Regions from separate parts of the Lysinibacillus sp. RS10 genome, predicted to be linked through region 2. Evidence: riboswitches for the same ligand, from Rfam matches in the RefSeq annotation. Region 2 holds a riboswitch; each other region holds the start of a gene.

Region 1 (6,200 bases), 150 kb from region 2:
ATGTTGTCATCCCTAATTTCACACGCTCTCCTGCTTTTAGACTTTTAACATAGATATTGCAGTCATCTGCGTAACGGACGAATCTGTGACCTCGTTTTTCAAGCTCTTTATCTAGTTCATGGAGAAGGATATTACTAAGTAGTGGACTCAGTGGGCCACCTTGTGGCGTGCCTTCTTGGCTATGTACTACGACCCCATTTGCCATAGTGCCAGCGTTGAGAAACTTACGGATTAGCTTTAAGGTTGGCTTATCCTTAATATATCCCGCAACTAGTGACATCAGTTTATCGTGTTGGACACGGTCAAAGAATTTTTCAAGGTCCATGTCTACCACGAATTTGTAGCCTTCATCCATATAAGATTGCGCTTGTGTAATTGCTTGATGGGCACTTTTATTTGGACGAAAACCATAGCTATAGTCACTGAAAATTGGGTCGATGATTGGTGTTAAGATTTGAACAACCGCTTGTTGAATAACGCGGTCTGTTACAGTTGGGATTCCCAATTTTCTCGTATCACCATTTCCTTTCGGAATTTCTACCCGTTTTACCGGTTGCGGTGTATATTGCCCTGTTTGAATTTGGCGAGTAATCTTTTCTTTATTTTCTTTTAAGTATTGGCGTGTTGCCTCTATATCTTTCGCATCGACTCCGGCAGCCCCTTTATTTCTACGTACCTTCTTAAAAGCTTCATTTAGATTATCTCGGTCTGTTATTAAATAAATTAGTCCATTTGTATCCATATGTTCTCATGGTATAGGTATGCATATGAACAGTTCCACTCTTTTCGTTGCGCGATTCACGTTCTGCGTTTCAAGGCAGCGAAAAGTCTTACGATTGGCTGTGTCTTCACTGTCATATAATGTGCCCTTCCATGTTCACTCCTTTCGTTCAGCCCTTCCCATTACTGGTACTATGGCTTCTGCTGACTTCTGATGATTCAGCTATCTATCACTAAATAGGTTCTGTTTCCAGGTATTCATCAGATCTCCCGGGGTAAGTCCGTCCACTTTCACCTCATATATCCGCCACATTTATTGCCCTGACTTCCGTGGATATTTTGGATTTTGATTTGTTTGGCAATCTCGTCCAGTCAGGACAACCTCGAATGTGATTCGTGTACCTCGGACCAAGGTTTTACCGCCTGCTTCCTTCAGATTCCGTGTCACCACGGACACCCTTGCACTTGGCTAGTGGTTCGCATATCCCAACGCCCACAGTGAACTTTCATCACCTAGTTGACGGACATGCCCGGCACACCAAAAAAATAGTACAAACCTAAGTTTGTACTATTACATCCACTGAATGAGGATTAATTATTTAACTGGAACTACCGAGCCTTCCCACTTTTCAACGATGAAGTCTTGGATTTCTTTAGACGTTAATACTTCTACTAATTTTTTAATTTCTGGTTTTGTTTCATCACCAGCGCGTACTGTAATAATGTTGACATATGGAGACTCTTTATCTTCAAGAGAAATAGAATCTTCCATTGGATTTAGACCGTTGTCGATTGCGTAGTTAGAATTGATAAGAACTGCATCACCTTCATTATTTTCATACATTTGTACAAGCATTTCAGGAGCTGTATTTGCATCGAATTTGAAGTTTTTAGGATTTCCTTCGATATCTTTAAGCTCAGCAGATGTTTTATCTACCCCATCCTTTAGTTTAATTAAGCCCTTAGCTTCTAATAATGAAAGCATGCGCCCGTGGTCTGCAACAGAGTTAGAAAGTAAAATTGTTGCACCCTCTGGTAGATCATCAAGAGATTTATACTCTTTAGAGTAGATACCGATTGGCTCGATATGAATACCACCAGCGTTTACAAAATCATAACCTTTATCTTTAATTTCCTTCTCTAAATAAGGAATATGTTGGAAGTAGTTTGCATCAATTTCTTCAGATTCTAAATCTTGGTTTGGTAATACATAATCTTGATATGTTGCAATTTCAAGATCGATACCTTGTTTAGCTAAAATTGGTTTTGCTTGTTCTAGAATAACTGCGTGAGGTACATTTGAAGCACCTACTTTTAATGTTACATTTTCTTTACCGTCTGTTCCGTTTGTATCTTCTTTTTTACCAGCACCACAAGCAGCTAAAGCTAGTACCAGTACTGATAAGAATAATCCTGCTAATAATTTCTTCATTTTATTACACTCCTTTAATCTTGTTTAAATATGTTAGTGGTATAAAACCAAAATAACCCTGTAATTCTTAGCGTTTATCGGTTTTCGCTGTAATCATATCGCCAATCCATTGAATGATAAATACAACTACTAAGATTAAAATAGTCGCCATTAATGTCACATCTCCATGATTACGTTGGAAACCGTCTAAGAAAGCTGAATTCCCCAAACCGCCTGCACCGATAATACCTGCCATCGCAGTATAACCAACAAGTGCTACGGCAGTAACTGTAATACCTGAAATAAGTGCTGGTAACGATTCTGGAATTAATACTTTCCAAATAATCGTTGACGTTTTAGCCCCCATTGAACGAGCTGCTTCAATAACACCCTTATCAATTTCACGTAATGCAATTAATACCATTCGTGCATAGAATGGTGCAGCACCAATAATTAATGCTGGTAAAGCTGCGTTCGCTCCGCGAATTGTGTCAAGTAAAAATTTCGTAAATGGAATTAATAAAATGATTAGCACAATAAACGGAATAGAACGAAAAATGTTAACAATCGAATTTGTCAAAAAATTCACAATTTTATTTGCCCATAGTTGGGTTGGACTTGTTAAAAATAGTACGATCCCAATTGCTAAGCCAAGTATAAATGTGATAACTGTAGAGATCGTTGTCATGTACAATGTTTGATACGTAGCTTCCCACATTTTTTCCCAGTCGACATTCGGAAAGAGACTAGTTAGCATTTGCAATCACCTCCGTTTGTACTTCGACTGTATTTAAGTAGTTAAGTGCATCCGCAACATTATCCTTTGAGCCGTTTATTTGCACTATAAGTGTACCGTACGCACCATTTTTCGTTTGCGAAATATTACCATGTACAATGCTTACTTCCACATCAAACTGTTTCACAAGATGTGAAATGACAGGCTGCTCTGTTTTTTCTCCTACAAAGATCAGCTTTACAAGTTGTCCAGTAGGGTAATTTGCTTTAATTTGAGCCACAGTTTCCTGTGTTTCTTTCGTATCTGTAATTTGAGAAACAAATTTTTTCGTAATGGTAGCTTGCGGTGCTTGGAATACTTGTAATACCTCACCACGCTCTACAATTTCTCCGGCTTCCATAACCGCTACACGATGACAAATTTTGCGAATAACGTGCATTTCATGTGTAATTAATACGATCGTTAGACCTAAGCGTTCATTAATATCGACAAGTAGATCAAGGATAGCATCTGTTGTCTCCGGATCGAGTGCAGACGTTGCCTCATCGCATAATAATACCTCTGGGTTATTAGCAAGCGCGCGCGCAATACCTACACGTTGCTTTTGTCCCCCTGATAGCTGTGATGGATACGCCTTAGCACGTCCCCCCAAGCCAACAAGTGTGATCAATTCGTTCACTCGTGCTTCACGTTGTGCCTTTGGAACACCTGCGATTTCTAGTGGGAAAGCGATATTTTCCTCAACAGTTCTTGACCAAAGTAAATTAAAATGCTGGAAAATCATACTTACCTTTTGTCTAGCATCTCTGAGCTTTTGCCCCTTTATAGATGAAAATTCTTGATTGTTAACCGTCACCGTACCAGTTGTAGGCTTTTCTAAACCGTTTAATAAGCGAATCATCGTACTTTTACCAGCGCCACTATAGCCGATAATGCCAAAAATTTCACCTTTATTGATTGAAAGATTGACGTCTTTGACTGCAGTTAATTCGCCATTCGCGGTTTTGTATTTTTTTGTAATATTCTGAAGTTGAATCATAGCGAATTCTCCTTTTCTCATATCAATTATGCCCCGACATAATAGCGTTCGGAATCGGTTTGTGCTTAGGCCTGCACGAGGGACGACACGATGTCGGTCATTTCGATAATGCCACAGGACGTGGCGTTTTTACCGATGCAGGTCAGTTAGCCGTTATCGCATGGATGCGATGATTTTAGGCTAACATCCTATATTGAACTCATTTCCGATTCCATGACATCCGCCGAAGGCATTGAGCCAACGTGATGTTGGTCACTCAGTCGTGTGTTGAAAGTAGTTAAAAAGACCCCTTCACTTATAGACAAGTAGAAGGGGTCACGTAATTATACGCTAAACCGTTCTCTCATCTTTCAAAGATAAATCTTTGAGTGATTTGGCACCTTTTCACTTTGTGATGGTTGCCGGGCTTCATAGGGCACTTCCCTCCGCCACTCTTTATAAGAGTTCGATATATTTATTTTTTTTAGTATATTCGTACTTTATCACGCTATCAAAGTTCAGTCAATTGATTTTTTTAGCAATTCGTATAAAAATGGTACGGATTGAAAGGCATATACCTTTTCTGTTACTTTTCCGCCATCACACACGAGTAAACATGGTACACTTTCGATTTTATTATCAAAAGCTATGTGCTCTATAAAATTAATATTCGCTTTACCAACCTGTAGCTGTGGCAGCAATTGCTCGACAATCGTCATCATTTTCGATGCAACTGCACACGTTCCACACATAGGCGTATATAAATAAAAGGCAGCCTTTTCACCGGACTGTACAGCCGTATCCCACTGCTCTTTTGACCATTCTTCCATCTTTTCACGCAACCTTACAAAATATATTCATTATGGATTGAGAAGTGTGCACGCAGCAATATCATCGCTAACACCTTTCTCGGAGTTGTCTCAACTTCCTTATATGTCGGCATCGTACGTAAATGCTCAGCCTCTGGATAATGTCTGTCCATTAATGCCCGTAGCTTATCACCCGATGTATCTGCATCAAAAAATGTATAAAGCTCACAGCCCTCATATGGATCGAGTAACTCTTCTAATTGATGTACACCAATGGTACCATTCGTACAAAGTATTATAACATCTTCACTTAAAATAGGTTTAATTTGAAGTTTATCCGAACGACCTTCGACAATTAAGCATTTTCCCTCGAACATCACGCCACCCCCATTAGACATATACCTTATAGCTCATTATATCCATTACGCTCTGTCGGTGATCATATAAGACACCCATTGATAAGGGCCTACAACGGCTTTCGTCTCCCCAACTATAGTGGGAAATGATTAAAGATAATAAAAAACGCCGGTGATTTCCGACGTTTTTTAGGGCTTGTCTTATTCAGCAATCATTTCTTCGTATTGCTCAGCTGTCATAAGCTTTTCAACTTCTGATGCATCAGCAAGCTCTACAACGATCATCCATGCTTTTTCATATGGTGATTCATTCACGAATTCTGGGCTATCTTCTAAATCTGCATTTACTTCAACTACTGTACCTGAGATTGGTGCGTATAATTCAGAAACTGTTTTTACAGATTCTACACTACCGAATGGATCATCTGTTTTAATTTCGTCGCCAACTTGTGGAAGCTCAACGAAAACGATATCTCCAAGTTCAGATTGTGCGAAGTGAGAAATACCGATACGTACTTTACCATCTTCTAATTTTACCCATTCATGCTCTTCAGAGTAACGTAAGTCTTTTGGTGTGCTCATGCAATAAACCCCTCCATAAAATATGTAGTATATTCACTTTCAGTTTGCCATACTTCTCCTATAAAAACAAGGATAAATAGGGTTATTTCCAAGCTTGCTCAAAATCTGATTCTTTAAACCCTAAAGTTACTTTTTTCCCATCTGTTACGATTGGACGTTTAATCAGCATACCATCTGAAGCAAGCAGTTCAAGCTGCTCCTCTTCAGTCATGTCAACAAGCTTATCCTTTAAGCCAAGCTCACGATATTTCATACCAGAAGTATTGAAAAATTTCTTTAATGGCAGTCCACTTTCTTGCCATAAATTCGTTAATTCGTCCTTTGTAGGCGGTTGCTCGACAATATGTACCTCTTCGAATGAAATCTCATTGTCCTTTAACCATTTTTGAGCTTTTTTACAAGTAGTACATTTTGGATAATGAATAAATTGAATCGTCATTTAAAGGCTCCTCTACTATCATTTTTAGGACACTACATTTTCAGCGTCTCCCTCATTTTCTGTAGTATACCATCATAACCGTTACGAACCAAAATGAAACTCATTATGACAAAGCGTGGGGGTGATTTC
Region 2 (6,200 bases):
AATACACCATTATCAGACCAACCGTGTTCATCGTCACCGATAAGCTTACGGTCAGGATCAGCTGATAAAGTAGTTTTACCAGTACCAGATAAACCGAAGAATAATGCAACATCACCAGCTTCACCAACGTTTGCTGAGCAGTGCATTGAAAGGATGCCTTGTTGTGGTAATAAGTAGTTCATAATACCGAAAATAGATTTTTTGATTTCACCAGCGTATTCAGTACCACCGATTAGGATGATTTTCTTTTCAAGTGATACAATGATGAATGTTTCAGAAGCTGTGCCATCGATAGCAGGGTCTGCTTTAAAGTTAGGAGCTGAGATTACTGTGAAGTCAGCAACATGAGAAGTTAATTCTTCTGCAGTTGGACGGATAAATAATTGATGAGCGAAAAGATTGTGCCAAGCATATTCATTGATTACTTGGATGCTCAATTGTGAATCTTTGTCAGCACCAGCAAAGCCCTTGAATACGAATAATTCGTCACGTTCTTTTAAATATTTTACTACTTTTACATATAAGTTATCGAACACTTCAGAAGAAATTGGTTGGTTTACTTTTCCCCAGTCAATTTTATCTTTTGTGCTTTCTTCTTCTACCATATATTTATCTTTAGGTGAACGACCAGTGTATTTGCCAGTTTCTGCACGAACAGCGCCATCTACTGTTAACATAGCTTCACCGCGAGATGTTGCCTTTTCAGCTAATTGTGGTACTGAAAGTTGAACATTAATGTTACCGCCGTTTAATAATTCCTTCAGTTCGTTTGCAATTTCTACTGAATTCATCGATTAAATACCATCCTTTTTTATAGTATTCCCTTGAGTCTGGGGAGATTTTCTTAATTTCAAAAATAGTATAACACAATTGCTTAAATAATCTATACTAATTCAGAAATTATTTTTTAGATTTTATTACTTTTCAAGAAAACGACAAAAAGTTAATTTATTCGCTTTAAGAATGCTTTTTACCCTATTTATAATCAAGTGATTACACAACCACTTTCGACAAGTTGAATCGCGTTTGGGAAGCTTTTGACCAACATGAGGTTCGCACAGGATGTCAAATTTTTAGCTGGTTTTTATCAGTTGGAGTTTGTCACCGACTGAAAAGGGGGCATAACTATTTTCATCCACCACATAATGAGATGGCATTCTTCCGTAGCTGACGATCTACTTTCGCCACAAAAAACATTTGTCGAATGAAGATTAAAGGGTCACACATATGTTAACACATGATGTGAGGTGGAGAGTAGGGATTATTTTGGGCTTATCACCAAAAGTTAGGATACGTTTGTTGAAACTATTACCATGTCGTTATGGTAATAAGCCTCTGTGCTTCAAATTATAGCATAATCCAAATGTTAAGTGTTTTGATTCCTTGTGTATTCCATAGTTTTTAACTTCTTTCAGCAGATAATTTTTGTACTGAAAGCGTAGCGGACACAATTATGGCGAGGCATAATTGGTAAGGGATAAAGCAAAAATATTTGACAACGTTCGACCTTTTACGTATTATGAGATATTGAACGGATACTCTTATCCCGAGCTGGTGGAGGGTCAGGCCCTGTGAAACCCGGCAACCTGCATGAACTATTTCACGACATGCGTTGGTGCCAACCTGATGCAAGGGTAAGCCCTTGAACGATAAGAGTGAAAGGTTACGAAGTCATTATTTCCTTTCCTCATGTTAAGTAAGCGTGAGAAAAGGATTTTTTTTATTGTAAAAAACGAATGTAAAGGTAAGTATGTGTAATCCTTTCCTTATTATAATGACGGATCTTTCGAAAATCCTCGTGTTAAAAGCGGCAACTGTTTTTTTTGTACGAAAGTGAAACGACAGCAACAGGTTGTTTTTGTGCGAAAGTGAAACGACAGCAACAGGTTGTTTTTTGTGCGAAAGTGAAACGACAGCAACAACGGCTTGAGAGTTCAATCCTTAGGAACGGACTTGACATGGGTAATGAGTACCGTATTCATTCACAAATTTTATTTGTAAGAGTAATAGGAGGAAAACTAAATGACAAACCGTCGATTGTTTACATCAGAGAGTGTAACAGAAGGACATCCAGACAAAATTTGTGACCAAATTTCGGATGCCATTTTAGATGCTATTTTAGCAGAAGATCCAAATGCACGTGTAGCGTGTGAAACAACTGTAACAACAGGCTTAGTATTAGTAGCAGGAGAAATTACTACTTCTACATATGTCGATATTAAAGGTATCGTCCGTGATACTGTAGCAGAAATCGGTTATACACGTGGGAAATATGGCTTTGATGCTGAAAACCTAGCAGTACTTGTTGCGATTGGCGAGCAATCACCTGATATTGCGCAAGGTGTTGACCAAGCTTTAGAGGCGCGTGAAGGCTCTATGTCAGACGCTGACATTGAAGCAATTGGCGCAGGTGACCAAGGCTTAATGTTCGGTTATGCATGTAACGAAACACCAGAGCTTATGCCATTACCAATTAGTTTAGCGCATAAATTAGCTCGTCGTTTAACGGAAGCACGTAAATCCGGCGAACTTGCATATTTACGTCCAGATGGAAAAACGCAAGTAACGGTTGAATATGATGAAAATAATGTACCAGTGCGCGTAGATACGATTGTAATTTCAACACAGCACGACGAAGAAGCGACGCTTGAACAAATTCAAGCAGATATAAAAGAATTCGTTATTGCTCCGGTTGTGCCAAATGAATTACTAGATGCTAATACTAAATATTTCATCAACCCAACTGGCCGTTTCGTAATAGGTGGTCCAAAAGGGGATGCTGGTCTAACAGGACGTAAAATCATCGTTGATACATACGGTGGCTATGCGCGTCATGGTGGAGGTGCTTTCTCTGGTAAGGACGCAACTAAGGTGGACCGTTCAGCGGCATATGCAGCACGCTATGTGGCAAAAAATATCGTAGCGGCAGGCTTAGCAGAACGTGCTGAAGTACAACTTGCTTATGCAATCGGTGTTGCTCAACCAGTATCTATTGCTGTAGATACATTTGGGACAGGCAAAGTTAAGGAAAGTGATATCGTAGAATGGGTACGCGAGCTATTCGATTTACGCCCAGCAGGGATTATAAAAATGCTTAATCTTCGTCGTCCTATTTATAAGCAAACTGCAGCATATGGTCATTTCGGTCGTACGGACTTAAATGTACCTTGGGAACAAACAGATAAAGCTGACGCATTAATGGAAAAAGCAGGATTATAAATAGTTTAGCTAAAACAATGCAGAAGCTGTAAAATTATTTTAACTCATTTCAGCGGGTGTCCAAACATCCGCTGAAATAGTTTTATCCAAAAAAATAGCTTCTAATTACAACTAAGTATGGCTTGGTTGTCCAAAAATACGAGGAACTGCTTCGATGTAATTGAAATAGCTATTTATATTTTTGTTTGAAGAGATTTATAGTATTGACCTTTTTCTGCATATTCACGTACGATGCGTTCCATATCTTCTTTATCTTCAGCATTTAATTCTCGTACAACCTTTGCTGGACGACCTAATGCTAAGCTATTCGGAGGAATGACTTTGCCTGGAGGTACAAGACTACCCGCCCCGATGAATGCACCCTCTCCAATCTCTGCTCCGTCTAATACTATTGAGCCCATACCTATTAAGGCATTTTTACGAATCGTACAGCTATGTAAAGTTACTTGATGTCCGACTGTTACTTCATCTTCAATAATGAGTGGATATTTAGGGCTTTGATGTAAACAACAAAGGTCTTGAATACTAACTCGTTTTCCGATAATTGTTGGTGATACATCACCTCGAATTACTGTGTTAAACCAAATTGTCGTTTCAGCATCTATTGTAACGTCACCAGTAACGGTTGCATAATCGGCAATAAAAACAGATGGATCGATCTTTGGTGTTTTCCCTTTAAATGGATAGATCATGAGAATCGCCTCTTTTCTTTCTATGATGTATTATTATCGTATCAAATACGCAACTTGATGGAAATATAAAATTAAAATGAGCGAAATATTTCGATATAATCATTGTGTAATTATTTTTTTAGGAGGACTATGTGAAATGTGGAAATGGGAAGCTGATGGACAAGCAAAGGCTGTGGTTGCTATTATTCATGGTGCATATGAAAACCACCGCTGGTATGCATGGCTTATAGAAAAACTTAGATTGGAAGGCTTCCACGTAGTCATGGGGGATTTACCTAATCATGGTGTAGATGTAGGGTTTTCACGTGTTCATGATGAAGATTTTAAAGAATACAACAAATATACAAGGCATTTAATCGAGAATGCTTTTTCGTATAATTTACCTGTCTTTTTAATAGGACATGGGCTTGGTGCAACATTATTACTACATACCATGCATAAGCGAAAATATGAATGCGCAGGTATTATTTTAACTTCACCTTGGCTAAATTTAAAGCTATTGCCAGGTAAACTATCGAATGCTCTAACTAGTCTAAGTGCCCTGACAGCAAATGTGAAAATGACTCATGAAATTACATTAAACACGTTAACGCGCAGTGTAGAAGGAAGAGATGAGATGAAGGATGAGGTTTCTTTTATGTCAGTCGTTTCTGTGAAATGGTATAGAGAGCTACAGCAAATGATGCGTAATTTAGTGTTATTGCCTAAAGCTGAATTCCCTAATAGGCCTATGTTAGTTATGACAGCTGAAAAAGATAGTATTACTGAAACTAAACAAACCCGTAATTGGCTATATCAGCAGGAATTTACAGAGTTTCAATTCAAAGAATGGGAAAACTGTTATCATAATCTATTTCATGAAGTAGAGCGTGAAGAAATTTTTGTTTATATACGTGATTTTATTAATAATGCTCTTCGAAGAATTGGTTACATTATAGAGTAGTGTAGCCTCTCTAAAACTTGCTAACGTATTGTTACTAACATGGCTCATCACCATAAATATGGGTTCCGACTGATGCGCTTGCCTGTAAGCGTCCGATGAGCCGCTTAGAGCAACAAATGTTTTATGTGCGAAAGCGAAGCGGCAATAGCACAAATGTTGGTCACGAAGGCGTTTATTAGCCTTCGTCTTCTACTGGCTCGCTCAGAGTCTCACCTAAGACGCTAATTCCTCGAGGCGTCGTCCAGCTCCGACTCCAATTGACTTACATACACGACATATATTTTTAAAAAATACACCTCCAACTTTTGGTAAACAATCTCCAAAGGTAATGTTGTAATTTTCTGAAAAGTGTAATACTATAATGACTTAAAGTAAAATTTCAAAATTGGAGGGGTAAGATGGAAGCAATTGTTGGAACATTGAATGACATTTTATGGGGACCATGGTTTATTTATGGTATCTTATTGATTGGACTCTTTTTTTCAATCATTACACGATTCCTACAAGTAAGACACATCAAAGATATGTTTGTTTTAATGTTTAAAGGTGAAAAATCGGAAAAGGGGATTTCATCCTTTCAGGCGATGTCTATCGCATTATCTGGTCGAGTAGGTACAGGTAATATTGCCGGTACTGCTACAGCAATCGGGATGGGGGGACCTGGTGCTGTTTTTTGGATGTGGGCAATTGCCTTTATCGGTGCGGCAACTGCTTACGTTGAGTCGACGTTGGCTCAAATTTATAAAGAAGAGAAAGATACAGAATATCGTGGCGGACCCGCATATTACATAGAAAAGGGAATGGGGCAAAAGTGGTTTGCAGTTATTTTTGCTATTGCCGCATTAGCTGCAATGTTAATCTTGATGCCGGGTGTTCAATCGAATGCAATTGCGACAGCTGTTGAAAACGCTTTCGATATTGAAACTTGGATTACAGGACTTATTATTGCCATATTACTAGGTGCCATTATTATCGGTGGGGTTAAATGGATTGCCAATGCTGCACAGATTATAGTACCTTTCATGGCGTTAGCTTATATTCTTATGGCCCTTATCATTATTGCAATGAATATTGAAGAAGTACCATCTGTAATTGCATTAATTTTTTCTAGCGCATTTGGTGCACAAGAAATCTTTGGTGGTATAATCGGATCCGCTATTGCATGGGGTGTTAAACGCGGAATTTATTCTAATGAGGCCGGTCAAGGGACAGGAGCGCATCCAGCTGCGGCAGCAGAAGTATCACATCCTGCTAAACAAGGAATCGTGCAAGCGGCTTCTGTATATATTGATACATTATTAATCTGTTCAGCTACAGCATTTATGATTTTATTTACTGGAATGTAT
Region 3 (6,200 bases), 200 kb from region 2:
CATAAAGCAGGTGCAGAATCCTATTTAAAAATTATCAATTATTTTACTCCTAATTTTTTACTTGGTATGACCGCAACACCTGAACGAACAGATAGATTCAACATTTATGAGTTGTTTGATTACAACATCGCCTATGAAATCCGTCTACAAGCAGCTCTTGAAGAAGAGATGCTCTGTCCTTTCCATTATTTTGGTGTTTTGGACTATGAAAAAGATGGATTAACTATTGATGATGCAACAGAGCTACAAAAATTAGTATCTTCTGAACGTGTAAAACACATTATTGAGAAGATTAATTATTATGGCTATTCTGGTGATCGTATTCGTGGATTAATGTTTTGTAGGTCCAAGGAGGAAGTTCATGAACTTTCTACTGCTTTAAACCGTGAAGGTTTAAAAACGATTGGGTTAACTGGTGACAATTCACAGAATGAGCGCGAAGAAGCAATTCAAAAATTGAATAAGGGAGAACTCGAACACATTTTAACGGTTGATATTTTTAACGAAGGTATTGATATCCCATTCTTAAATCAAATAGTAATGCTTCGCCAAACACAATCGAGCATTATATTTATACAGCAGCTTGGTCGTGGTCTACGTAAACACGATTCTAAAGATTATGTAACAATTATTGATTTTATCGGAAACTATAAAAATAACTATCTGATTCCTATTTCCCTCTCTGGGGACCAAACTATGAACAAAGATAACGTCCGCCGAAAAACGGTAAATACAGACTATATACAAGGCGTGTCAACGATAAATTTTGAGGAAATTGCCAAAAAGAAGATTTTTGATGCTATTAACAATACAAATTTATCGACATTAAAAACATTAAGGGATGCTTATACAGAAATGAAAAATCGTTTGGGTCGAATCCCTTTCCTCATTGACTTTATTGAGCAAAACTCAATCGACCCTGAAGTTATTGTAGGTTATTCCGATAACTACTATAATTTCTTATTGAAAATGAAGGAGTCAATTCCTTCTCTCACTGAATATGAACTTTCTGTTTTGGGAATGTTTTCAAAAGAGTTTTTGAATGGAAAACGAGTACACGAAATTCTTTTAATTGAAACGTTACTTTATGATGAATCAATTTCCAGAGAGTCTTTCGTTCAAAGATTAAAAGAATTTGGAACATATGCAGATGATGCAACAATTCAATCCGTTGAAAACATGTTCTCACTAAAATTCCATGTTCAAAATGATGTGAAAAAGTATAAATTTAAGCCTATTATTGAAATCGTTGATGGACACTATCAATTTAATAAGGAAATTCAAGAGAGTGTGAGAGATTCAAATTTTAAAGGATATATTGAGGATATTGTAAAATGTGCTTATGTTAAAAATCAAAAGTATGATAAATCAAAAGCAATGACGTTATATGAGAAATATTCCCGTAGAGATGCTTGCCGATTATTGAACTGGCCGCATGATGATTCATCAACTATTTACGGTTACCGCTCAAAACATAACACTTGTCCAATCTTTGTTACGTATCATAAAAAGGATGAAGTCGAAACAAGCCAAGCTTATGGTGATGAATTTTTAGCACCCGAACTATTTAGATGGTTCACTCGTAATCGTTTAACGCTGGATTCCGTTGAAGTAAAGAACATCTTAACTTATAAAGAGTCAGGGATGAAAATTCATCTATTTACGAAAAAAGATGACGGTGAAGGCACAGATTTTTATTACCTGGGCCAAGCAGACATTGCAGATGGTAGTGCAAAAAACGAAAAAATGCCTGATGGAAAAGGAAATAATCTATCAGTCGTTACGATGAATTTGGTACTAGAGCAACCTGTACATTATGATATCTACCGTTATTTAGTAGATGAATGAAAGTTAAACTCGAAGTGAACTAATTGCTTCGGGTTTTTCTCTTAAATACGAGGAAATTAAGGGGTAAAATTCTTGAATATCATTTAATCAACCTTATTAAAATTTTTTATCAAAAAAGAATAGCCTTAAATAAAAAAATCCAATCGTTTTGATTAATCTTTCTTTCAAAACAATTGGATTATTTTCAATGTAAAATCAATATTTTCTAAAGCCACACCTGTCACTCTAAAGTGATGAAGCTCAGGCTTTCTTTTGTTTCGGGTATCCAATAAGGATAGCGATGATCCCGCAAATTCCTATCAAGATCGGATAGAAAGAGTATTGTAGCATGCTCACTGGCGATATTCCGGCTACGCTTGCGGCTGCCAGGAATTGGGCTCCGTATGGGAGAAGACCTTGGACCGTACAGGAGAAAATATCTAATATACTTGCGGACTTTCTTGGCTCAATCTCATACTGATCAGCAATATTTTTTGCAAGTGGACCAGCAATTAAAATAGCAATCGTATTATTGGCTGTAGATAAATTAGTTAGACCCACAAGGCCGGCAATCCCAAATTCAGCACCCTTTTTTGATTTAATTCTTCGTGTCGCAAGGTGAAGCAGGAAGTCGATTCCTCCGTTAAACTTAATAACCTCCACCATTCCAGCGATTAATATTGCAAGAAATGCCATTTCATACATGCCTGACATTCCTTCGCCAATCGTTTGCATAAGGCTCATTAAGTGATAGCTGCCATCCGCTAAGCCCACAGCACCGGCGAGAACAATCCCAAATGCCAGAACAAAGAAAACATTCATGCCAGCTAACGCTAAAATAATAACTAAAACATAGGGAACAATTTTTACCCAACTATAGCTTAAATGTTCTACTTGTGCGGTTTCCCCCATTGTGATAACCCCTAAAATAATGCTCGTTACAACAGCTGCCGGTAACACAATCCAAAAATTCACCTTAAATTTATCCTTCATTTGTGCGCCTTGTGAACGAACGGCAGTAATGGTTGTATCTGAAATAATGGATAAATTATCGCCAAACATCGAACCGCCGACAATCGCTGCCATTACTAAAGCCATGGAAAGTTCGATATGCTCGCTTATCCCAACTCCAATCGGCGCCAGTGCAACAATCGTTCCCACCGATGTACCCATTGACAGGGAGATAAAGCAGGCAATGATGAACAAGCCTACGACAAGCAGGTTTGGCGGAATGACCGATAAAGCAAAGTTAACAGTGGAGTCCACAGCCCCCATACCTTTTGCTACCTCTGAAAAGGCCCCAGCCAAAAGAAAAATAACAACCATCAGCATGACATTTAAATTTCCTGCGCCTTTGCAGAAAATATCAACCTTCCGCGAAAACGATTCTTTTCGATTCATCGCCAGAGCCACAGCGCCCGAAATGGCAATGGCTACAATGACAGGAAAGGCATAAAAATCACCTGTAATAACCCCTGAACCAATAAATAAAACTAAAAAAACAACAAATGGGATCAGCGCCCATGGATTCTCTTTCTTCATTGTTCTACCTCCAAAATTTAAAAATGGATACATCCTTGTCCATTTTTTTTCTAAAAAAAGACCTCTTCTTGAAATAACAAGAAGAGGTCTTATATTTATAAAACACTCCTCTTATCTATCAAGCCATTGCTTGCTGGATTTGGCACAGTAACTTAATCACAAAGTTCCGCTGCCGAGATATCATAGGGCCAGTCCCTCCATCTCTCTTGATAAGAAGAAAAAATATATTATTTTTTTGCACAATAATGAAATACTATAATAAAACATCTATATTTGCAACATGTTTTTAATTAAATACTATTTCAGAGAACATAAAAACATTTTTTTAAGAAAGAAAATTCGCTTTAAGGCGACTATGGTAAAAAAAGAGAGGAGCGATTCATGAAGTGCTAAATTAAGATGTTAAAAATATTGGTGTAATCATAGAACCATCTATCACGACGATAGGCAATTAGATTGTTAATACAGGAGAATGACAAAGATGTAGGTGCATTTGCAGAAATTGAAGGTATAGAAAATGTGAAGCAAAAAAAAGTAATCATCTATTGTAAAGAGATATATTTAAAAAGCTCAATAGTAATCGTAGAGACGACTAGACTGATTTAGTTTCTTTTAACAAAAAAAGACACTATAAAAAGAATAGAACCTACCACAAAACCAATTAATTGATCTAATAATAATTCATCTCGAAGAAACCATCTGAAAATAAAAATGCCTCCAAATATAAGCATAGCTAAAAATCCGATATATTTTATTTTATTATGTAGCATCTTCTCACTCCCTCAGTTTGAAATAACCGTCATACCTATTGCAGTAAGAACAGCAATAACAAATGCTCCCACTATAATCCATTGAGGCATATCTTTTTTTCCGTCTCTCGTCACAAATATTCAGTAACGCTAACAACTAAAAATAAAACTAAAGCGGGTATAGCTAAAACATTAATTGTAAGCTCTTTGTCTGTTACGAGCATTAAAGAAACGAATAACATTCCATAGGCTAATGCTACATAAAATCCATTACTCCATTGACCTACAACTCCGGATTCAATCAACTTTTTCTTGTTAGTAGTCATAGTCGATATTTAGTCCTTCCATTTTAATTAATATTGGTATTTTTGTAAAATAAAGATACTATTGCTAAAATTAAAAATGCTTTAGCAAACGTTTTTGTAAATTCCTTAAAATCATTAGGTATATATTGACTGGTGATAAACGCTATTACTGCCATTACTATATAAGTTAAAATGCTTTTTAATTTTGTATTTTTTATTGTAATTAAATACATTAATGATTCAGCAAATAAAATAATAAGTAATAAAATAAATGTATTTATTAACACATAACCCAAAGTTTTCACCTTCTTTTAAAAGGTTAAAAAAGGATATCAAAGAATTGATACCCTTTTTATAGAATTAAATTTTTCTATTATTATCTTGTGCTTCTAACCACTCCTATTCATATGGATATAATATTAAAGCAGCACCGAATGGACCTATTTTACTCGGTAAATTAGAACTCCAGTTTCATTCAACTTTTTCTTATTTATAGTCATAGTCGACATGTAATCCTTCTCGTAATGGCGCTTGTCGTATTAATGAAACTTTGGCGTTTTATTACGAATGAAGATTGGCTGATTTATTTAATCAATATGCGTGGTTAGCTGATTTACTAAATTTATTAATAAGAAGTTGAATAACACCTCCTAAAAGACCAAATATTAGTACACCTGTCCATGTTACATTAGCTTTAAATACACTATCTTGAATATGAACATAAACAATATCTAGACCAAAAAACGTAGATTGAAAATTAAAAAATTCAACATTAGATAACACAATAGCAATAGTTCCTAAAAATGTAATTGAAGTAAAAGTGAAAATACTCAAAAGAATAGCAACGATCATTTTATAAGATTTTTTCATCTTTTCCTCCTACTCTTCTTCCGTGAATTTGGAAAGGTATAATATAAAATTCCCCTACTATTAGTACCATACCATTGGCTGTAAAAGTTTAAAAATCAATTTTTGTTATTAATTAAACAAAAATTGAGAAAAGTCGGAAGGTTAATCTCAGCTTTCTAAAATGTGAATATTGTAATTACAATACGTAGCTGTTGCTAGCACAACACTTAGGGTGTTTTGTACAATTAATGCAACAGATATTGAGATGTGTAGCAATTGGTTGGGATGAAGTTTGAAGTGTTGCAGAATGAAGAGATTGCCAGTAAAGTGAATAAAGAGTGATTCGCATATGGAATAGCTACAAAGTTGAAATCAATAAAGAGATAGCGCAAGAGATGAATACATTTGTATATGAGTGAAGATTATACCGAACTCATCAGAATAGCTATAACAAGTAGAAGTAGGAGGTAAAACAATGATCCAGTTGCATATTGAAAGTAAGAAAAAACCGGAGATTTATCGAAAGTTATTGTTACCGAAGAACAGTAGTTTTTCCATGCTAGATGAAATGATATTACTAAGTTTTGATTTGGATGGTTCGGACTATTTTAATTTTGAAATGGTTAAAAAAGATGGACGAGTATCTAAAGAGAAGATTTGTTTTTTACCTAAAAATGATACGGATTTAGATACAGATGAAGAGTTGGTCGATGAATGGCTTCGAAAATCGGGTGATGAAGCCATTGCTCATGTAATTGATAATAGTGAATCATTTACTATTCGATTCGAGAGCAATGAGGAATTACCGATGAACTCTGAAACGCCTATATGTATTGCTGGAGCAGGCAATATTCATACTGGTAAAATGGACAAGATTAATTTGGAGGAAATTAATGAACTGATACGGGAGGATGAAGAGGCAAATAGT

Evidence for each region. Region 2 has a riboswitch for S-adenosylmethionine ahead of metK (methionine adenosyltransferase). Riboswitches for the same ligand answer to the same signal wherever they lie in the genome.
Region 1: it holds a riboswitch for S-adenosylmethionine, as region 2 does, so the genes downstream of both, ACB089_RS04425 (methionine ABC transporter ATP-binding protein) here and metK (methionine adenosyltransferase) in region 2, are expected to answer to the same signal.
Region 3: it holds a riboswitch for S-adenosylmethionine, as region 2 does, so the genes downstream of both, ACB089_RS04170 (Na+/H+ antiporter NhaC family protein) here and metK (methionine adenosyltransferase) in region 2, are expected to answer to the same signal.

What each region holds. Positions count from the first base shown of each region.
Region 1 is NZ_CP167122.1:870,466-876,665, reverse strand. Features, by position in the region: gene ltrA (group II intron reverse transcriptase/maturase) at 1-742, opposite strand, end outside; gene ACB089_RS04435 (MetQ/NlpA family ABC transporter substrate-binding protein) at 1,316-2,152, opposite strand; gene ACB089_RS04430 (methionine ABC transporter permease) at 2,220-2,888, opposite strand; gene ACB089_RS04425 (methionine ABC transporter ATP-binding protein) at 2,878-3,906, opposite strand; SAM riboswitch class I at 4,247-4,350, opposite strand; gene ACB089_RS04420 (thioredoxin family protein) at 4,404-4,715, opposite strand; gene ACB089_RS04415 (hypothetical protein) at 4,730-5,071, opposite strand; gene gcvH (glycine cleavage system protein GcvH) at 5,252-5,632, opposite strand; gene ACB089_RS04405 (arsenate reductase family protein) at 5,715-6,071, opposite strand; gene ACB089_RS04400 (hypothetical protein) at 6,177-6,200, shown strand, end outside.
Region 2 is NZ_CP167122.1:1,020,512-1,026,711, forward strand. Features, by position in the region: gene pckA (phosphoenolpyruvate carboxykinase (ATP)) at 1-791, opposite strand, end outside; SAM riboswitch class I at 1,539-1,656, shown strand; gene metK (methionine adenosyltransferase) at 2,023-3,219, shown strand; gene ACB089_RS05370 (gamma carbonic anhydrase family protein) at 3,393-3,911, opposite strand; gene ACB089_RS05375 (alpha/beta hydrolase) at 4,048-4,854, shown strand; gene ACB089_RS05380 (alanine/glycine:cation symporter family protein) at 5,253-6,200, shown strand, end outside.
Region 3 is NZ_CP167122.1:823,817-830,016, forward strand. Features, by position in the region: gene ACB089_RS04165 (DUF3427 domain-containing protein) at 1-1,848, shown strand, start outside; gene ACB089_RS04170 (Na+/H+ antiporter NhaC family protein) at 2,089-3,369, opposite strand; SAM riboswitch class I at 3,478-3,585, opposite strand; gene ACB089_RS04175 (hypothetical protein) at 4,250-4,444, opposite strand; gene ACB089_RS04180 (hypothetical protein) at 4,468-4,719, opposite strand; gene ACB089_RS04185 (hypothetical protein) at 5,015-5,293, opposite strand; gene ACB089_RS04190 (hypothetical protein) at 5,748-6,200, shown strand, end outside.